Regions from separate parts of the Gordonia terrae genome, predicted to be linked through region 2. Evidence: riboswitches for the same ligand, from Rfam matches in the RefSeq annotation. Region 2 holds a riboswitch; the other holds the start of a gene.
The links. A riboswitch is a leader RNA that binds a small molecule or an ion and turns the genes downstream of it on or off. The one in region 2 is predicted to bind cyclic di-AMP.
Positions count from the first base shown of each region.

Region 1: another riboswitch for cyclic di-AMP. It lies ahead of BCM27_RS15615 (C40 family peptidase); the one in region 2 lies ahead of BCM27_RS06790 (transglycosylase family protein).

Region 1 covers NZ_CP016594.1:3,492,931-3,501,268, reverse strand. Annotated here, with positions in the region: gene trpD (anthranilate phosphoribosyltransferase) at 1-913, shown strand, start outside; gene BCM27_RS15625 (Lrp/AsnC family transcriptional regulator) at 951-1,229, opposite strand; gene BCM27_RS15620 (DEDD exonuclease domain-containing protein) at 1,256-3,058, opposite strand; cyclic di-AMP (ydaO/yuaA leader) riboswitch at 3,671-3,902, shown strand; gene BCM27_RS15615 (C40 family peptidase) at 3,919-4,602, shown strand; gene BCM27_RS15610 (NlpC/P60 family protein) at 4,835-5,872, shown strand; gene BCM27_RS15605 (hypothetical protein) at 5,879-7,273, shown strand; gene BCM27_RS15600 (glycosyltransferase family 4 protein) at 7,273-8,338, shown strand, end outside.
Region 2 covers NZ_CP016594.1:1,486,932-1,495,269, reverse strand. Annotated here, with positions in the region: gene moaA (GTP 3',8-cyclase MoaA) at 4-1,092, shown strand; gene BCM27_RS06795 (MoaD/ThiS family protein) at 1,104-1,352, shown strand; cyclic di-AMP (ydaO/yuaA leader) riboswitch at 1,610-1,793, shown strand; gene BCM27_RS06790 (transglycosylase family protein) at 1,800-2,420, shown strand; gene BCM27_RS06785 (molybdenum cofactor biosynthesis protein MoaE) at 2,509-2,955, opposite strand; gene BCM27_RS06780 (MogA/MoaB family molybdenum cofactor biosynthesis protein) at 2,952-3,443, opposite strand; gene moaC (cyclic pyranopterin monophosphate synthase MoaC) at 3,436-3,987, opposite strand; gene BCM27_RS06770 (hypothetical protein) at 3,993-4,265, opposite strand; gene BCM27_RS06765 (RCC1 domain-containing protein) at 4,367-6,493, shown strand; gene BCM27_RS06760 (protein kinase domain-containing protein) at 6,622-8,338, shown strand, end outside.

The sequences.
Region 1 (8,338 bases), 2.0 Mb from region 2:
GATGAAGGGGGCGGCGCCCGCGGAGCTCCTCGGATTGTCGCGGGCGATGCTCGATCACGCCACGCTCGTGGACGTCAGCCGGCCGGCGGTCGACGTGGTCGGCACCGGCGGTGACCGGTCGCACACGGTGAACATCTCGACGATGACGTCGATCGTCATCGCCGCCTCGGGGGTCGCTGTGGTCAAGCACGGCAACCGGGCGGCGTCGTCGAAGAGCGGCGGTGCCGACGTGCTCGAGGCGCTGGGCGTGAACATCTCCCTCGACGCCGCGGCGGTCGCCCGATGCGTCGACGAACTGGGGATCGGGTTCTGCTTCGCGCCCGTGTTCCATCCCGCGTTCCGGTTCACCGGCCCCCCGCGCAAGGAGATCGGCATCCCGACCGTCTTCAACGTGCTGGGGCCGCTGACCAACCCCGCGACACCGTCGCGCGGGCTCATCGGATGCGCATTCGCCGACCTGGCCCCGGTCCTGGCCCGGGCCTTCGCCGAGCGTGGCGGCTCCGCGCTGGTGGTCCGCGGCGACGACGGTCTCGACGAACTGACGACCACCACCACGTCGACGGTGTGGCAGGTCATCGCGGGGCAGGTCAACGAACTCAGCGTGGATCCCACCGATCTGGGCATCGCGCGCGTTGAGCTGTCGTCTCTGCAGGGCGGTGACGCGACGGTCAATGCCGCGATCGCGCGCGAGCTCCTGGCCGGGACCACCGGTCCGGTCCGCGACGCGGTGCTGCTGAATTCGGCCGGGGCCATCGTCGCCTTCGAACAAGACGCACCCATGACCTCGGCGGAACTGACCGACGCGCTGGGCGCGGCGAAGGGCCGCGCCGCGGAGGCGATCGACAACGGTGCCGCCGCGGACCTGCTGCAGCGGTGGGCCGATCTCAGCGGTCAGCTCGCGGCACACGCCTGACGACTACAGGGCCCTCATCACTTGACGTCCTGGTGAGTCAGTTCTCGCCGATGGAGAATCCGCCCTCGACGTCGGAGCTGGAGTAGCTGCGGAAGGCGATGTGGGTGGCGCTCTTGAGCACGCCCGGGAGCCGGTTGATCTCGCCGGTGACGACCGTCGCGATCTGCTCGTGGTCGCGCACCCGGATCTTCGCGATGAGGTCGACGTCGCCCGCGCAGGAGTACACCTCTTCGACCCCGGGGATGTCGGCGACGGCCTGTGCCGTCTCCGGGATGCGGTGGATGTCGGCCTGGATGAGGACGATGGCAGTGATCATGCCGTCAGCCTAGTGGTGTGTCCCGGTCAGCTCGCCCGCCGCACGCGAGGGTCGGTGACGGGCCTGGCCGCACGTGCGTCGTGCGCCGACTGCGACCAGCCGAGCCGGCGTTCGGCGGAGCCGGCCGGTAGTGCGACCGGCTCGCTCGTCGAGACGATGCGCGCGCCCGGCTCGGTCATCCAGCGGTAGACGAGACCGACCTCCTCGGCCGGCGCGCCGCGCAGCGGTCCGTCGCCGGGCAGCACGGTCTCGGCCGCGGCGACCAGCGCGTCGACGACGGGCATGGGGGAGACGCCGCGTCGTGCCCGTCCGGCTGCCGCGAGGCGTCCGTGCCGGATCACCGCGAGCTGCCATCCCCGTTCGCCGTCGGGTCGCGCGACGACGATCTCGGCGATCGCGCAGAGCGCCGCCAGCCGCTGACAGCGGGCGAGGGTGTCTATTGTCAGCGCGAGCCGGTCCCGGTGTCGCGCCGCGGTCTCGAACATGTGGGCCTGCGCGAGGTCGGCGAGGCGTGCGGTGAGGCCGTCGAGGAGTTCGTCGGCCTCACCCCGCATGAGCCGTCGAGCCGCGGTGACGCGCGGGGAGTAGTCGGGGACCGTCTGTGGTTGCGTGGTGGCGGCCCGGCACGAGCCCGGGCGTCGGTGCCCGTCGGCGTCGGGGCACCAGTGGTAGCCGTTGGCGCCGAGCCGCTGGGTGCACGTCCGCAGGCCCGCGGCCGCCGAGATCACATCGGCGACGGTCGCCGCGTTGGTGCGGTTGCCGACCGGGCCGACGGATTCGTCGGTGGGCGTGCGACTGACCTTCAGGCGCGGGAAGCGTTCTTCGGTCAGGGTCACCCACCATCCCTTGTGCGGCTGCGTCGAACGACGGTTGTACGCGGGTGCGTGTGCGCCCAGCAGCCGTAGTTCGCGAACCGCGGCCTCCAGGGGATGGGAGCACTCCACGAAGTCGACCCGTTGGGCGAGGAGCACCATCTCGGCGATGCGGCGACGCGGGTCGCTCCCGCTGAAATACGACCGGACCCGACGGCGGAGGTCCACCGCGGTACCCACATAGAGGACCTCGTCCGACGGTCCGCGGAAGAGGTAGACACCGGGACGGGAGGGAACGTGGTCGGCCAGCGTGCGCTTGGCCCGTAGCCGCGGGTCGGTCCGTGGAAGGTAGGACGTCAGGTCACCGACGGTCGCGATGCCCTGGTTGCCGACGCGTTCGAGGAGTCGGTGGAAGACCTCCACCGTGGCGCGCGCGTCGTCGAGTGCCCGGTGGGTGGGTCGCACCGCGACGTCGAACAGGTCGGCGAGGGCGCTGAGCTTGACGGTCGGTGCCTCGTCGCGGGTGAGGATGCGCCGGGCCATGGTCACCGTGCACAGGGTCAGGCCGAACGTCCACGGGAGCTGGAGCCGGATCGCGTTCTGGCGCAGGAAGCCCATGTCGAATCGAGCGTTGTGCGCCACCAGGATGGAGCCGCGGGCGAACTCGAAAAACGAGGGCAGGACCGACTCGATCCGCGGTGCGTCGGTCAGCATGGCCGTGGTGATGCCGGTCAGGGTGACGATCTGCGGCGGGATGGGCCGGCCGGGATCGACGAGGGTGGCGAACTCGCCGATGATCTCGCCGCCGCGGATCTTGACCGCGCCGATCTCGGTGATCCGGTCGCGTGCCGGATCGGAGCCGGTGGTCTCCAGGTCGACCACGACGAGAGTCGTGTCGAAGAGGGAGCGGTCGCTGAACTCGTTCGACGAGTCACCCGTGGCCACCTGATCGGCGGCCTCCAGGTCGGCGAAGGTGAGCTGCCCGGCGGGGGAGCCGGCCACGCTGGTCTGCGTCACCCGGCGAACACTAGTTCGATCCACCGACAGCGCGGCGGCGGCGCACCGAGCGTCGCTCATGTGACTGCTGTGACTGCTGTGTCGATCGCTGTTCGACGGACTTGTCGGTGGTCGCTCCTACTCTCCACCTGGACGTGAGAAATGCGGTGCTCTCACGGCGACCACGACCCCTACGAGGGCCGACACGGCCCCGCCTCACCGGATGAGATGGAGATCACACTATGTACGTCGACTGCGCGCGCTGCCCCGCCCGTCCCGTCGCCTGTGACGGGTGCATGATGACGGTGCTGTTTGGCGGTCCGAGCTGGGACGATATGGCGGACCAAGGTGGAGTTTCGGTAACGGTGGCAACGGTCGAGGCGGACGCCGAGATCGACCTCGCCATCGACGTTCTGCAGGCTGCTGCAATGGTGACGAGTGGTGCTGCACGATCTGCAAGATCCGCCAAAGAAGCAGTTCAGGGGCCAGATCGGCACGCCTCTGTGACGGTCCTCAGGGCGGGCTGAGAATCGGCCCAGGTTTGGCTGTCCGTCGCCTAGTGGACAGGGCGCATCCGATTTCGTAACCTTTCTGAGACCTTGCGGAGCGTCCCGCTTCAACAGAAGTGGTCCGCAGTAGTCACCGCTCAATCGCCCTCGCGGCGAACCGGGGAACCACAACCTTCGGGCGGGCTCGTCGGAGCGCATCACCATCGATGCGCTTCTCGCGAAACCGTTCCGAATCGGGGTGAATCGCGTTGCCACGCATGAGTGTCCAGTGGATACCTCATGCGCGAAACACGCGTAGGGCCACTCTTCCGGCCCGAACCCGACAGCTAACTCGGTCGGCGGTACAGGAAGATCTGAAGGAGAACTCGCTTCGTGGCCAAACATCGTTTGGAACAGCCCAATCGTGGCAGCACGGTCGCCAAGAAGGCGGTGATCGCCGGATCGATCACGCTCGGTTCGCTCGCCGCCGCCGCAGGCCCTGCTCTCGCCGCCCCGGTCCACACCCCGCTGGGCACTTTCGAGATCCCGGCTCTGCCCGGTGCGAAGGCCCCGGAGGCCAAGCCCGCACCTCAGGCCACACCCGTGAAGAAGTCGCCCGCGGCCACGGTCGAGATCCCCAACCTGGGACAGTTCACCGTGCCGGGTATCGCGCCGGACCAGATTCCGCAGCAGTTCCGCCCGCAGGGCGGCGCCCCGCTGGGCCAGCCGCAGCTGACCGCAGGTGAGAAGGCCGTCAAGGCCGCGGAGAGCAAGATCGGCTCCCCGTACTCCTACGGCTCCGCCGGCCCCAACGCCTTCGACTGCTCGGGCCTCGTCTACTGGTCCTACAAGCAGGCCGGCAAGAACATCCCGCGTGACAGCTACGGCCAGCTCGGTGGCGGACGCGCGGTGTCCTACTCCGACGCCAAGCCCGGCGACGTGATGATCTTCAACGGTGGCGGCCACGCCGGCATCTACGTCGGCAACGGCCAGTTCGTCCACTCGTCCAACTACGGCACGCCGGTCAAGCGCGACGCCGTCAAGGAATGGACGCTGACGGGCATCCGTCGGTACTGACCACAACCGAACACGAACAGACTGAGCACGAGGGTCTCTGGACGGGCGGGTCGCGTGGATCGCGATCCGCCCGAACCAGTCCCGGGGGCCTGTCGGCGGCCTAGGGTGGTCGACGGGACGTGGGGCACGGGTGACGACGACCCGGGTTGCTCAGGGAGCGACGAGCACACACGAGGGAGTGAGTAGGACCGTGCTGATCGGGGAGGGACGGGCTCGCGCAACGCGGCCACGTATGCGTTCGGGTCCGCTGATGCTTGCGGTCTGCGTCCTGTCGGCGCTCGCCGTGCTCGTACCGACGGTCGGTGGCGGGGGCGGTGCCGCCCGCGCGGTGCCCGCACGTTCGGCGGATCAACTGCTCGACCGTTACAAGCAGCTCGGCGTCGACGCGGAGAAGACCACCGAGGCGATGCACAACGCGAAGATCGAGTACGACAAGCAGCGCGGCATCGTGACGGCGGCCAAGACAGCGGCGGCAGAGGCGCAGCAGAAGCTCGACACGAGCCGTGCCCAGCTCGCGGTGCATCAGAACCGGGTCGACGCGATCGTGCGCGCCAGCTACCAGGGTGCCCGCGTGAGCGGCCTCTACGCGGTGATGATCAGCGACTCCCCCCAGGCATTGCTCGACCAGATGTCGGGCCTGGACATGATCTCCCGTCAGGCGTCGGCGGATCTCACCGCCATCAAGAAGGTCCGTGCTCAGACGGCGGTCGCAAAGAAAGACGCCGAGCAGACGGCAGTGGCGGCCTCCGAGGCGGTCTCCCGCGCCGAGCGCGTGCGCGGTGATCTGCAGACGAAGCAGGCCGACCTGCAGCTCCAGGCGATCCAGATCCGGGCGATCTACAAGTCCATGACCGGCAAGCAGCTCGCCGCGCTCCGCGGACCCACCTTCGACTTCGATCCGCGCCTGGTGCCCAGGGGCACCGCTGCCGGACTCGTCGCGGTCCAGGCCGCCCTGACCCGGATCGGTGATCCGTACGTGTGGGGCGCCACCGGACCCAACTCGTTCGACTGCTCGGGTCTCATGGTCTGGGCGTTCAAGCAGGCGGGCAAGACCATCCCGCGCTCGAGCGAGGCGCAGATGGGTGGCGGGCAATCCGTCGGCCGCAACGATCTCAAGCCGGGTGACCTGATCATCTACTACCCCGACGCGCACCACGTCGGCATGTACGTCGGCGACGGCTATGTCATCCATGCGTCGACCTTCGGCGTCCCGGTGAAGGTGGTGCCGATCGACGAGGCCGGCCCGTACAACTCCGCCCGCCGGTTCTAGTCCCCGGTGACCCCACGGCGCAGACGTGCCGGCCCGGCCTTTGCCGCCGTCGTCCTGACCGTTGTCGTGGCCACCGGATGCGGCACGGTCGGAATTCCGGGAGGGGGCTCGTCCACCGCACCCGCGTCGTCGACCACCGAGGTCAACGTCTACGAGCGTGATCGTGCCGCGGGGGTGACCCGACTGCTCGACTCGCTCACCGAGACCGTGCGCTCCGGCGATGTCCGGGCGATCGGCGCCCTGTTCGACACCGCCGCGACGCCGGCGTTCCGGAACAGATTCGTCACCGCGACCGGCACATTCGCGCCCCGCCGGTTCATGCCGCGGGACGGTCGTTCCGGGATCCTGCGGTTCGCCACGTTCACGTATCAGCTGGCGCCCACCGAAGAGGCGGAGGTGCTCGTCCCCGGCGAGCTCCAGGAGCTCCTCGACGCCGCGGGCAGTTCGGACTCCTGGGTGGCGCCGGTGGAGCTGCGCTACGCGCTCGGCGGCGAGACCGCCCCGGGTATCGCGGAGTCCGAGGTGGTGGTCGGTACGCAGTTCGTGGTCGCCCGTCACGGCGACGAGTGGCGCCTCGTCGGCGACGCCGAGGCCCTGGGGCGCGAGCCGCCCCCGACGCAGATGTGGGAGCTGCCCGGACTCCAGGTCGCCGACACCGCCACGGCCGGCGGTACATCGGTGGTCGCGTCGTACCTCCGGACAGCGCCGACGGTGGCGACGCTGCGACGTGAACTGCCCGGGGCGGTCGACGCCGTCACCGCGTTCTGGGGTGAGTCCTGGGATCGTCGTGCCGTCGTCGTGGCGACCGCGACCGACGACCAGTTCACCGCCCTGGTGCCCGACGGGCGCGCGGCCACCGGCGCGGCAGCCGCCGCCACGGTGCACAGCACCGTGGACCTGGTGCAGCGCACCGCGACCGGTCAGCGGATCATCCTGACCCCGACGGCGCGGGAGCTCGCGCCTCCCACTCTCGCCGTCGTGCTCCGGCACGAGCTGACGCACGTCGCCGCCCGCACCTCCACCGCTCTCGACGCGCCGTTGTGGATCACCGAGGGCGTCGCCGAATACGTCGGCCGCAAGGGCACATACACGCGGTTCGCCGACGCCGCGCCCGATCTGACTGCGGCCGTGCGCACCGGTGCGCTCCCGGCGGGCACACCCGCCGATGCCGACTTCGCGATGGACGGGCAGACTTCACTGGTGGCTTATCAGAGTGCGTGGTCGTTGGCCGCCTACGTCGCCGATCGATTCGACGAGGCCCACCTGAAGAAGATGTACATGGGTGTCGCGGCGTCGGCCGTGCCCGCGGCCCAAGACGCGGCGATCACCTCGACCCTCGGGCTGACGCGCGCCGAACTGATCACCGGCTGGCAGCGCTGGCTCGTCCGGCAGGTCGGCTGATGACCCGGACGTTGTTGCTCACCAACGATTTTCCGCCCCGGCCCGGTGGTATACAGTCCTACCTGCAGAACCTGGTGGATCTGCTGCCGCCGGAGGACGTCGTCGTCTATGCGCCTCGCTGGCGGGGCGACTCGCACGAGAAGTTCGATGCAGCCGCGGCCTACCGGGTGTACCGGCACCCGACGACCCTCATGTTGCCCACGCCGTTCGTCGCCCGCCGCGCCGCCGAGATCGTGCGCCGGGAACAGATCTCGACGGTGTGGTTCGGGGCGGCCGCGCCGCTGGCCGTGCTGGCGCCGGCGATGCGCCGTGCGGGCGCGCAGCGGATCATCGCGAGCACGCACGGCCACGAGGTCGGGTGGTCGATGCTCCCGGGCGCGCGCCAGGTTCTCGGTCACATCGGTCGCCACTCCGACGTGATCACCTTCGTCAGCCGCTACACCCGCGGCCGGTTCGCGTCGGCCTTCGGTGCGCGGGCGGCGCTGGAACATCTGCCCCCGGGTGTCGACACCGAGCGCTTCGCCCCGGACCCGGTGCTGCGTCAGCAGTTTCGCGACCGTCTCGATCTGGGGGAGCGACCGACGATCCTCTGTCTGTCGCGTCTCGTGCCACGCAAGGGACAGGACGTCCTGATCCGTGCGTTGCCGCTGATCCGGCGCACGATTCCCGACGCCGCGCTCGTCATCGTCGGTGGAGGTCCCTACGCGAAGACCCTGCGCGACCTCGCCGCCGACACGGGGGTGGCGGGTGATGTCGTCTTCACCGGTTCGGTGCCCGCCGACGAACTCGCGGCCTACCACAACATCGCCGATGTGTTCGCGATGCCGTCCCGGACGCGGGGTCGTGGACTGGACGTCGAGGGGCTGGGCATCGTCTACCTGGAGGCGTCGGCGTCCGGCGTGCCCGTGGTCGCGGGTCTGTCCGGTGGTGCGCCGGAGACCATCGACGAGGGGGTCACCGGGACCGCCGTCGACGGCACCGACGTCGACGCCGTCGCCCTGGCCATCCTGTCGATCCTCTCCGATCGTGCGGCGGCGGCCGAGATGGGCCGGGCCGGACGGCGTT
Region 2 (8,338 bases):
CACATGAGCACGGTCGGCCTCGGCCTGCCACTGCCCCGCTCTCCGCGGGAGGCAGCGGCATCCGACGTGCCGTCCGAGGGTCCGCTGCGCGACACATTCGGCCGGGTGGCGAAGGATCTCCGGGTCTCGGTCACCGACCGCTGCAATCTGCGCTGCTCGTACTGCATGCCGGCCGAGGGACTCGACTGGATGCCCACCGACCAGGTGCTGTCCACCGACGAACTGATCCGGGTCCTGACGGTCGCGGTCCGCGACCTCGGCATCGAACGCATCCGGTTCACCGGCGGTGAACCACTGCTGCGCCGCGACCTGGAGGACATCATCGCGGCCGTGGCCTGCCTGCCGCAGGCCCCCGAGATCGCGATGACCACGAATGGCCTGGGACTGCCCCGGCGGGTCGACGGCCTGGTCGACGCCGGGCTCGACCGCATCAACGTCTCGCTGGACACCGTCGACCCGGCCCGCTTCGCGGAGATCACACGCCGGGACCGTCTGACCGACGTGCTCGACGGCCTGGCCGCGGCACGGCGCGCGGGACTCGATCCGGTCAAGGTCAACGCCGTGGTGCCCGACCGCGCGGACCTCGCGGGAGTGCCCGACCTGCTCGCCTACTGCCTCGAGCACGGTTATGAGCTGCGGATCATCGAGCAGATGCCGCTCGACGCCGACCACGCGTGGCAGCGGGCGCAGATGGTCACGGCCCGAGAGATCCTCACGACGCTGCGCGAGCGTTTCACGCTGCTTCCCGACCCCGCGCCACGCGGGAGCGCTCCGGCCGCCACCTGGCTCGTGGACGGCCACGACGGGCCACACGGGCCCGCCCGTGTCGGAGTCATCGCCTCGGTCACCCAGCCGTTCTGCGGCGACTGCGACCGCACCCGCCTCACCGCCGACGGCTCGCTGCGCAATTGCCTCTTCGCGACGACGGAGACCGACATCCGGACCGCACTGCGCACTCTCCCCGACGACGAGATCGACGCGGCCCTGGCGCAGCTCTGGCGCGCGAGCATGTGGGCGAAGACCCCCGGCCACGAGGTGAACGTGGCCGGCTTCCGGCAACCGGATCGACCGATGTCGGCGATCGGCGGCTAGGCTCGCGTCCGATGCAGCTCACAGTGCGATTCTTCGCGGCCGCGCGCGCCGCGGCCGGCGCCGAGGAGACGGTTGTCGACGTCGACCCGTCGACCACCCTCCGCGCCCTGGAGGAGACCCTCGCGGCCGGAAACCCCTCCCTTGCCACGGTTCTCGAACGCTGTTCGTATCTGCGCGACGAGGTCGCGTTCTCCGATCGGACGCGTGCGCTCGGCGCGTGCACGACACTCGACGTCCTCCCCCCGTTTGCCGGTGGCTGACGCCACAGCCCCCTTGTGACCTTAGTCACATCACGGCCCGGTAACAGGATGGGCACGGGACGGCCACTAACCCGTTGAACTGGGATGACGGCCGAAGTGGGTCGGAAGACCCGGATCCGGGCCGAAAATCGCTTGCGTTCAAGCAGGTGATTCAGTCCAACGAACGACGTACTGTACGAAGCGTCCTCCTCGGAGGTCACGACACAGCAACCAAGACATAACGTCCCACCGGCCGCGCCGAGCCTCGTTCCGCCGGTGGGAACGACAAGCAATCTAGGAACGAGGACGGGGGACCCAACCTCATCCCCTGAGACCGGACACCACACCAGGTGTCCTCGGGGTTAAGTCCCGGAAGTCGCGGCAACCGCCACGACAACCGGGGCCGAGCACCTCTCGCTCGAACCCGACAGCTGACTTCGTAGGCGCGTGGAGAGAGGAAATACACACATGTCCGGACGTCATCGCAAGCAGACGACCAGCACGGCCGCCAAGACCATCACCAAGGTCGCCCTCACCGGCGCAGTCCTCGGCGGCGGAGCAGCCCTCCTGGGCACCGGTACCGCCAACGCGGCCACCGACGCCGAGTGGAACCAGGTCGCGCAGTGCGAGTCCGGTGGCAACTGGGCCATCGCGACCGGCAACGGCTACCACGGCGGCCTGCAGTTCTCCCCGAGCACCTGGTCCGGCCACGGTGGCGGCGAGTTCGCCCCGACCGCCGATCAGGCCTCGCGCGAAGAGCAGATCGTCGTCGCCGAGCGCGTCCTCGGATCGCAGGGCAAGGGCGCATGGCCCACCTGCGGCACCGGCCTCTCGGGCTCGACCCCGCGCAGCGCGCCGACCGACACCCCGCGTGAGATCGCTCCGGTCCTCCCCGGCGGCAACGGCAGCGTCGACCTGGCCAAGACCACCGACGACGTCGCCAAGCAGGTCACCGACGCCCTCACCGAGGCCGGCGTCAGCCCCGAGATCAAGAACCTCTGGCAGGCGGCCAAGGACAGCGGAGTCTCGCTGAACCAGGACCAGATCAAGATGTTCAACGACAACAAGCACCTGCTGCCCAACCCCTGATCCCTGCTCCACTCCCGATCTGGGACCCAGACGAAGGGCCCCGCACGATGAACCATCCGTGCGGGGCCCTTTTCCAATGGTGCTGGGCTCAGGCCGAGTTGACCCATTCGTCGGTGCCGTCGTCGAAGAACTGATGCTTCCAGACCGGTAGCCGGGCCTTGACCTCGTCGACGAGGCGCGAGCAGGTCTGGAACGCGGCTCGGCGATGGTCGGCAGCCACCGCCACCACGAACGCGATGTCGCCGATCGCGAGGTCGCCGATCCGATGGGACACGGCGACCGCGCGTACACCGTCGACCGCGGAGACCTGTTCGACGACCTCGGCCAGGACCGTCGCGGCCGTGGGATGTCCCGAATAGTGCAGGGCGGTCACCGTTCGTCCGCCGTCGTGGTCGCGGACGGCGCCGACGAATCCGACCACCGCCCCGGCCTTGCCGTCGGCGGCGTCGGCAACCATCGCCTCGTGCTCGGCCAGCGTGATCGCCTCGTCCACGACCCCGGTGTGCACCACCCGGGTGGCGGGATCTCCGGTCATCGGTGGTCGCCTCCGCGGATCTGATCGAGTGCGTGGTGGACGACGCCGGCGAGCACGCCCAGTCCGTCACGGACCCCGCCCGTCGAGCCGGGCAGGTTCACGACGAGCGTCGTCCCGGCCACACCGGCCAGCCCGCGTGAGAGGACGGCGGTCGGCACCTTCGGCAGGCCCGCCGAGCGGATCGCGTCGGCCAGACCCGGGATCTCGACGTCGAGCAGCGGACGGGTCTGTTCGGGTGTCCGGTCGGTGGGGGTCAAGCCCGTTCCGCCCGTGGTGATCACGAGGTCGACCTCGGCGTAGACCGCGGCGCGGATGGCGTCGCCCACCGGCGGGCCGTCGGCCACGACGTCGCACTCGTCGACCGAAAACCCCTGTTCGGCAAGCCATGCCTCGATGATCGGACCGGAACGGTCGGCGTAGACGCCGGTGCTGGCGCGGTTCGATGCGACGACGACGCGCGCGACGCGAGGCGGCTTCGGGTCAGTCATCGGCGGGGTCAGCCGGATCGCGATACCAGTCCCCCGACTTGCCCCCGGTCTTGGCGAGCAGGCGGATCCCGTCCATCTGCGCCCGCCGGTCCACGGCCTTGACCATGTCGTGCAAGGTCAGTCCGGTGACGGCGACCGCGGTCAAGGCCTCCATCTCGACGCCCGTCTGGCCGGAGGTGGCCACGGTGGCGGTCACCTCGATCGTCTCGGTACCGATCGCGAAGTCGACCTCGACCGACGACAGCGCCAGCTGATGGCACAGCGGGATCAGCTCGTCGGTCCGTTTTGCCGCCATGATCCCGGCGATGCGAGCCGTGGCGAGCACATCCCCCTTGGGCAGCCTCGACTCACTGAGGAGGCCGATCACCTCGGCGGTGGTCCGGAACGTACCGGCGGCGACGGCGCGACGCCTCGTCGACGGCTTGGCACCGACGTCGACCATGCGGGCCGACCCGGAGGCGTCGAGGTGGCTCAGCCGTGAGCCGCCGGCCTCTGCGAGCCCGCGCGAGTCCGACCCACCTTCGTCAGTTCCGGTGGGCGGCATCGGTGTCAGCGGTTGACGACGGTCTTCGACTGCACGAACGGCAGGTCGTCGACCGGAAGGGGGAACTCGGTGTCGCCGAACGGCGACAGCGCACCGGGGATGTGCGTCGCGAGTTCGGAGACGGCGTGCTCGGCCGCGTCGCCGTTGTCGTCCTGCGGCCAGCCGTTGTCGACATACTGCTTCTTGCCCTTGGCAGATTCGACGATCTTGCCGGTGCCGGCACCCGCTTCGCCGGGGGTGGATGTGTCAGCGCCAGTTTTGTTTGCCACGTCGAGCATTGTGCCATGACGTTCGGATGAACAAGTGCCGTGTCCGGGCAGGACGGCCTCGGGAGGGGCTATCGTCGTCGCAACACAGGTCACGCCACCAGGAGGCGCTCATGGCCGCCCAGCCAGTCCAGGTCGCCGGCTACCCGGTGATCACCCGGTTGGGCAGCGGCGGGATGGGCACCGTGTATCTGGTCGAGAATCCGCAACTGCGTCGTCGTGAGGCGCTGAAGGTGATCTCGATCGGCGAGACCGTCGACGAGGAGTTCGCGCGGCGATTCAGCCGTGAGGCGCAGACCGCGGCGGCCCTCGACCACCCCGCGATCGTGACGATCTACCACTACGGCGTCACCGACGGCGACCCCTGGTTCACGATGACCTACCTCGACGGCCGGGACCTCCGCCGCGCCTCGCTGCGCCCGGACGAGGTGGTGGCCGTGGTCCACCGGGTGGCCGATGCGCTCGACTACGCGCACGAACACGGCGTGATCCACCGCGACATCAAGCCCGGCAACATCATGGTCACGCGCCGCGCGATGGACGACGCCCTCGACCGCGTGGTCGTCCTCGACTTCGGGATCGCGAAGCTGACCACCGCCACCACGCTGACCGCGCCGTCGTCGTTCGTGGGAACTCTCGTGTACGCCGCGCCGGAGATCCTCGACGGCAAACCGGCGGGCCCCGCGTCGGACCAATACGCCCTGGCCTGCACGGCCTACGAACTCCTCTCCGGCGCAACGCCGTTCGACGCCGATACGCAGACCCGGCACATCGTCGCGAAGCTCACGACGCGCCCGGCGCCGATCAGCAGCCACCGACCGGTGCTCGGCGCTCTCGACCCCGTCTTCGACCGTGCGCTCGCTCGCGGCCCCCTGGACCGATACCCCACCTGCCGCGCATTCGCTGCAGAGCTACACGCCGCGCTCCAACGGGCCGGAACCGACGACCGGTCACGCACGCTCGTCACACCTGCGACGCAGGTCATCACACCGCGACCACAGACGCCGCCGCCGACGGTCTCGTCCCCGACGCCGCCGCCGGCATCGTCTCCGCCGCCGCACCGCCGCCGCTGGCCGCTCGCGTTGGCCGCGGTCGTCGCGGTCGCTCTCCTCGCGACGGCGGTCGCGATCGGGGTCGTCACCCTCGGCGGCGACGACGGGACCACCTCCGACGCCGCGTCGTCACCCCTGGCGGCCACGGACGCCCAGGCGCAGCTGAGCGCCGGCCTCGGGGCCACCTGTTCGATCCGGGACGGGACCGCCTACTGCTGGGGCGACAACACCGCAGGCCAACTCGGCGACGGCACCACCGAAGCCCGCCAGACACCCACCCGAGTGGCCGATCTCAGCGATGTCACCGCGATCAGCACCGGTGGCCCCAACAGCTGCGCGATTGCCGCGGGACTCGCCTACTGCTGGGGCAACAACGACTACGGGCAGCTCGGCGACGGTACGACCGACGCGCGCCTGACGCCGACCCGGGTCGCCGGTCTCGCCGACGTCACCGCCATCTCGACCGCCAACTGGGCCACCTGCGCGATCTCGGCAGGCGCGGCCTACTGCTGGGGCACCAACGACTTCGACCAGCTCGGTGACGGCTCCACCGCGAACCAGTACCGGCCCGTTCGCGTCGCCGGGCTCGACGACGTGACCGCGATCAGCGTCGGGGTGAACTTCACCTGCGCCGTCGCGGCCGGCGACGCCTACTGCTGGGGACTCAACGACAACGGTCAGGTCGGCGACGGCACGACCACGAACCGGGCTCGCCCGACCCGCGTCGGCGATCTCGACGGCGCGACCACGGTCTCCGCCGGTGCCGCCACCGCCTGCGCGATCGCTGGGGCGAGCGCGTATTGCTGGGGCAACAACGACTTCGGGCAGCTCGGCGACGGCACCACCTACGGCCGCCGGACGGCGACGCCCGTGACCGGCCTCGACGGGGTCGACGGGGTCGACGCCGTCAGCACCGGAACGGCGAACACCACCTGCGCGGTGGCGGGTGGCGTCGCGTACTGCTGGGGAGCCAACGCCTGGGGGTCGGTCGGCGACGGCACCCTGACCGACCGGCCCGCGCCCACCCGGGTGCCCCAATTGTCCGAGGTGAGTGCGATTTCGACCGGCGAGCGAACCTCGTGCGCGTACGCGGCGTCGTACCTCTGGTGCTGGGGCTTCAACGCCACCGGGCAGCTCGGCGTCGGCGGTACCGACGACCGTCCCACCCCTACGCAGGTCACGTTCTAGCGACGCGCTCCGTCATCCGGTTGAAGGGTGCCCCGGACCCCTTCGGCTTCGGTATCGTCCCTGCATACGTCTGCGAGAGCGGCCATTTGGGCGCCGTTCATTCGCCAAGCTCAGGAAGAGGTGACGCCGTGCCGTTGAGTCCCGGCACCCACATCGCCGGCTATCGGGTGGTCTCCCAGCTCGGTGCGGGCGGTATGGGCGAGGTGTACCTCGTCGAGAACCTGCAGCTGGAGCGGCGCGAGGCCCTGAAGGTGATCTCGACGGCGGTCAGCGCCCAGCCCGGGTTCAACCAGCGCTTCACCAACGAGGCACGCACCACCGCGAAGCTCGACCACCGCAGCATCATCACCATCCACCAGTACGGCATCGAGGACGGGTCCCCGTGGTTCTCGATGAGCTACGTCGACGGCAAGGACCTCACCGACGAACGCCTGACGCCCGCCGAGGTGTCGACGGTCGTCTCGCAGGTGGCCGACGCTCTCGACTACGCGCACCGCCATCATGTGGTGCACCGGGACATCAAGCCGGCCAACATCCTCGTCACCCGCGATCCGGCGACGAACGCCGTCGAGCGCGCCCTCGTACTCGACTTCGGCATCGCCAAACTCGCCGGCTCGGCGAATCTGACCGGTACCCACTCCTTCATCGGGACGGTCGCCTTCTCGGCCCCGGAGACACTCGAGGGAGCCGACGCCACCGCGCGATCGGATCAGTACTCGCTGGCCTGTACGGCCTACGCACTGCTCGCGGGGCAGCCTCCGTTCGTCGGTCAGTCCGAGCCGTCGGTGATGCTGGGACACATCCAGCGTCCGGTCCCCCACATCGGCCGGCTGCGCGGAGACCTCGCCCACCTCGACCCGGTGTTCCAGCGCGCGTTGTCGAAGAACCCCGCGGCCCGGTACCCCGACTGCCGCAGTTTCGCGGCCGCATTGCAGGCGGCTCTCGATTCGCCTGCCGCACAGGGCAACACGATGGTCGCCGGCTCGGTGCCCCCACCCACTCTCGTCGGTGGCGGCACGGGTGGCGCGCCGGCCCCGCACCCCTCGGGACCCCAGCAGCAGTTCGGCCCACCCCACGGCCAGTACACGCCTCCTCCCCAGGCGACGATGACCGGGCCGTCCGGCCCGCAACCGCTGATGAGCAAACCGTCGGGGCAGCAGCCGATGTACTCGTCGGCACCGCACCTCTCCGGCCCGCACGCCCAGCCGGTCCACCCCCAGCCCGGTTACCCCGGCATGCCCCCGGTCCCGCCGAAAAAGAAGAAGCGGACCGGGCTGATCGTCGCCGGCGTGCTCGGCGCCGTGCTGCTGCTCGTGGTCGCGGCCGTCGTCGGGCTGGCCGTCATCGGCAGCACCGTCGACGACCCCGAGAAGGCCGCCGTCGCCCAGCCGGTGGTGAGCACCAACTTCGGCAGCAGCTGCGCCGTGGTCAACGGCAGCGTGCACTGCTGGGGCGACAACGACACCGGGCAGCTCGGCGACGGCACGACGACCCCGCATACCCGCCCGGTCGCGGTGACCGGGGTCTCGAACGCCACCGCGGTCACCACGGGCGGCTACCTCACCGGCGAGAACGCCTACGTCTCGACGGCATGCGCCATCGCCGCGGGCGACGCATTCTGTTGGGGCAACAACCATTACGGCGAGGTCGGCAACGGCGCCAGCGGATCGACGGTGGATGCCGCGACCAAGGTCGGCACCATCTCCGACGTCAAGGCGATCTCCACCGGGTGGGGCACCACGTGCGCCGTCGCCGGCACCGACGCCTACTGCTGGGGCAACAACGAATACGGCCAGCTCGGCAACGGCGGCGGCACCGACCCGGTGTCGGCCCCGGTCAAGGTGC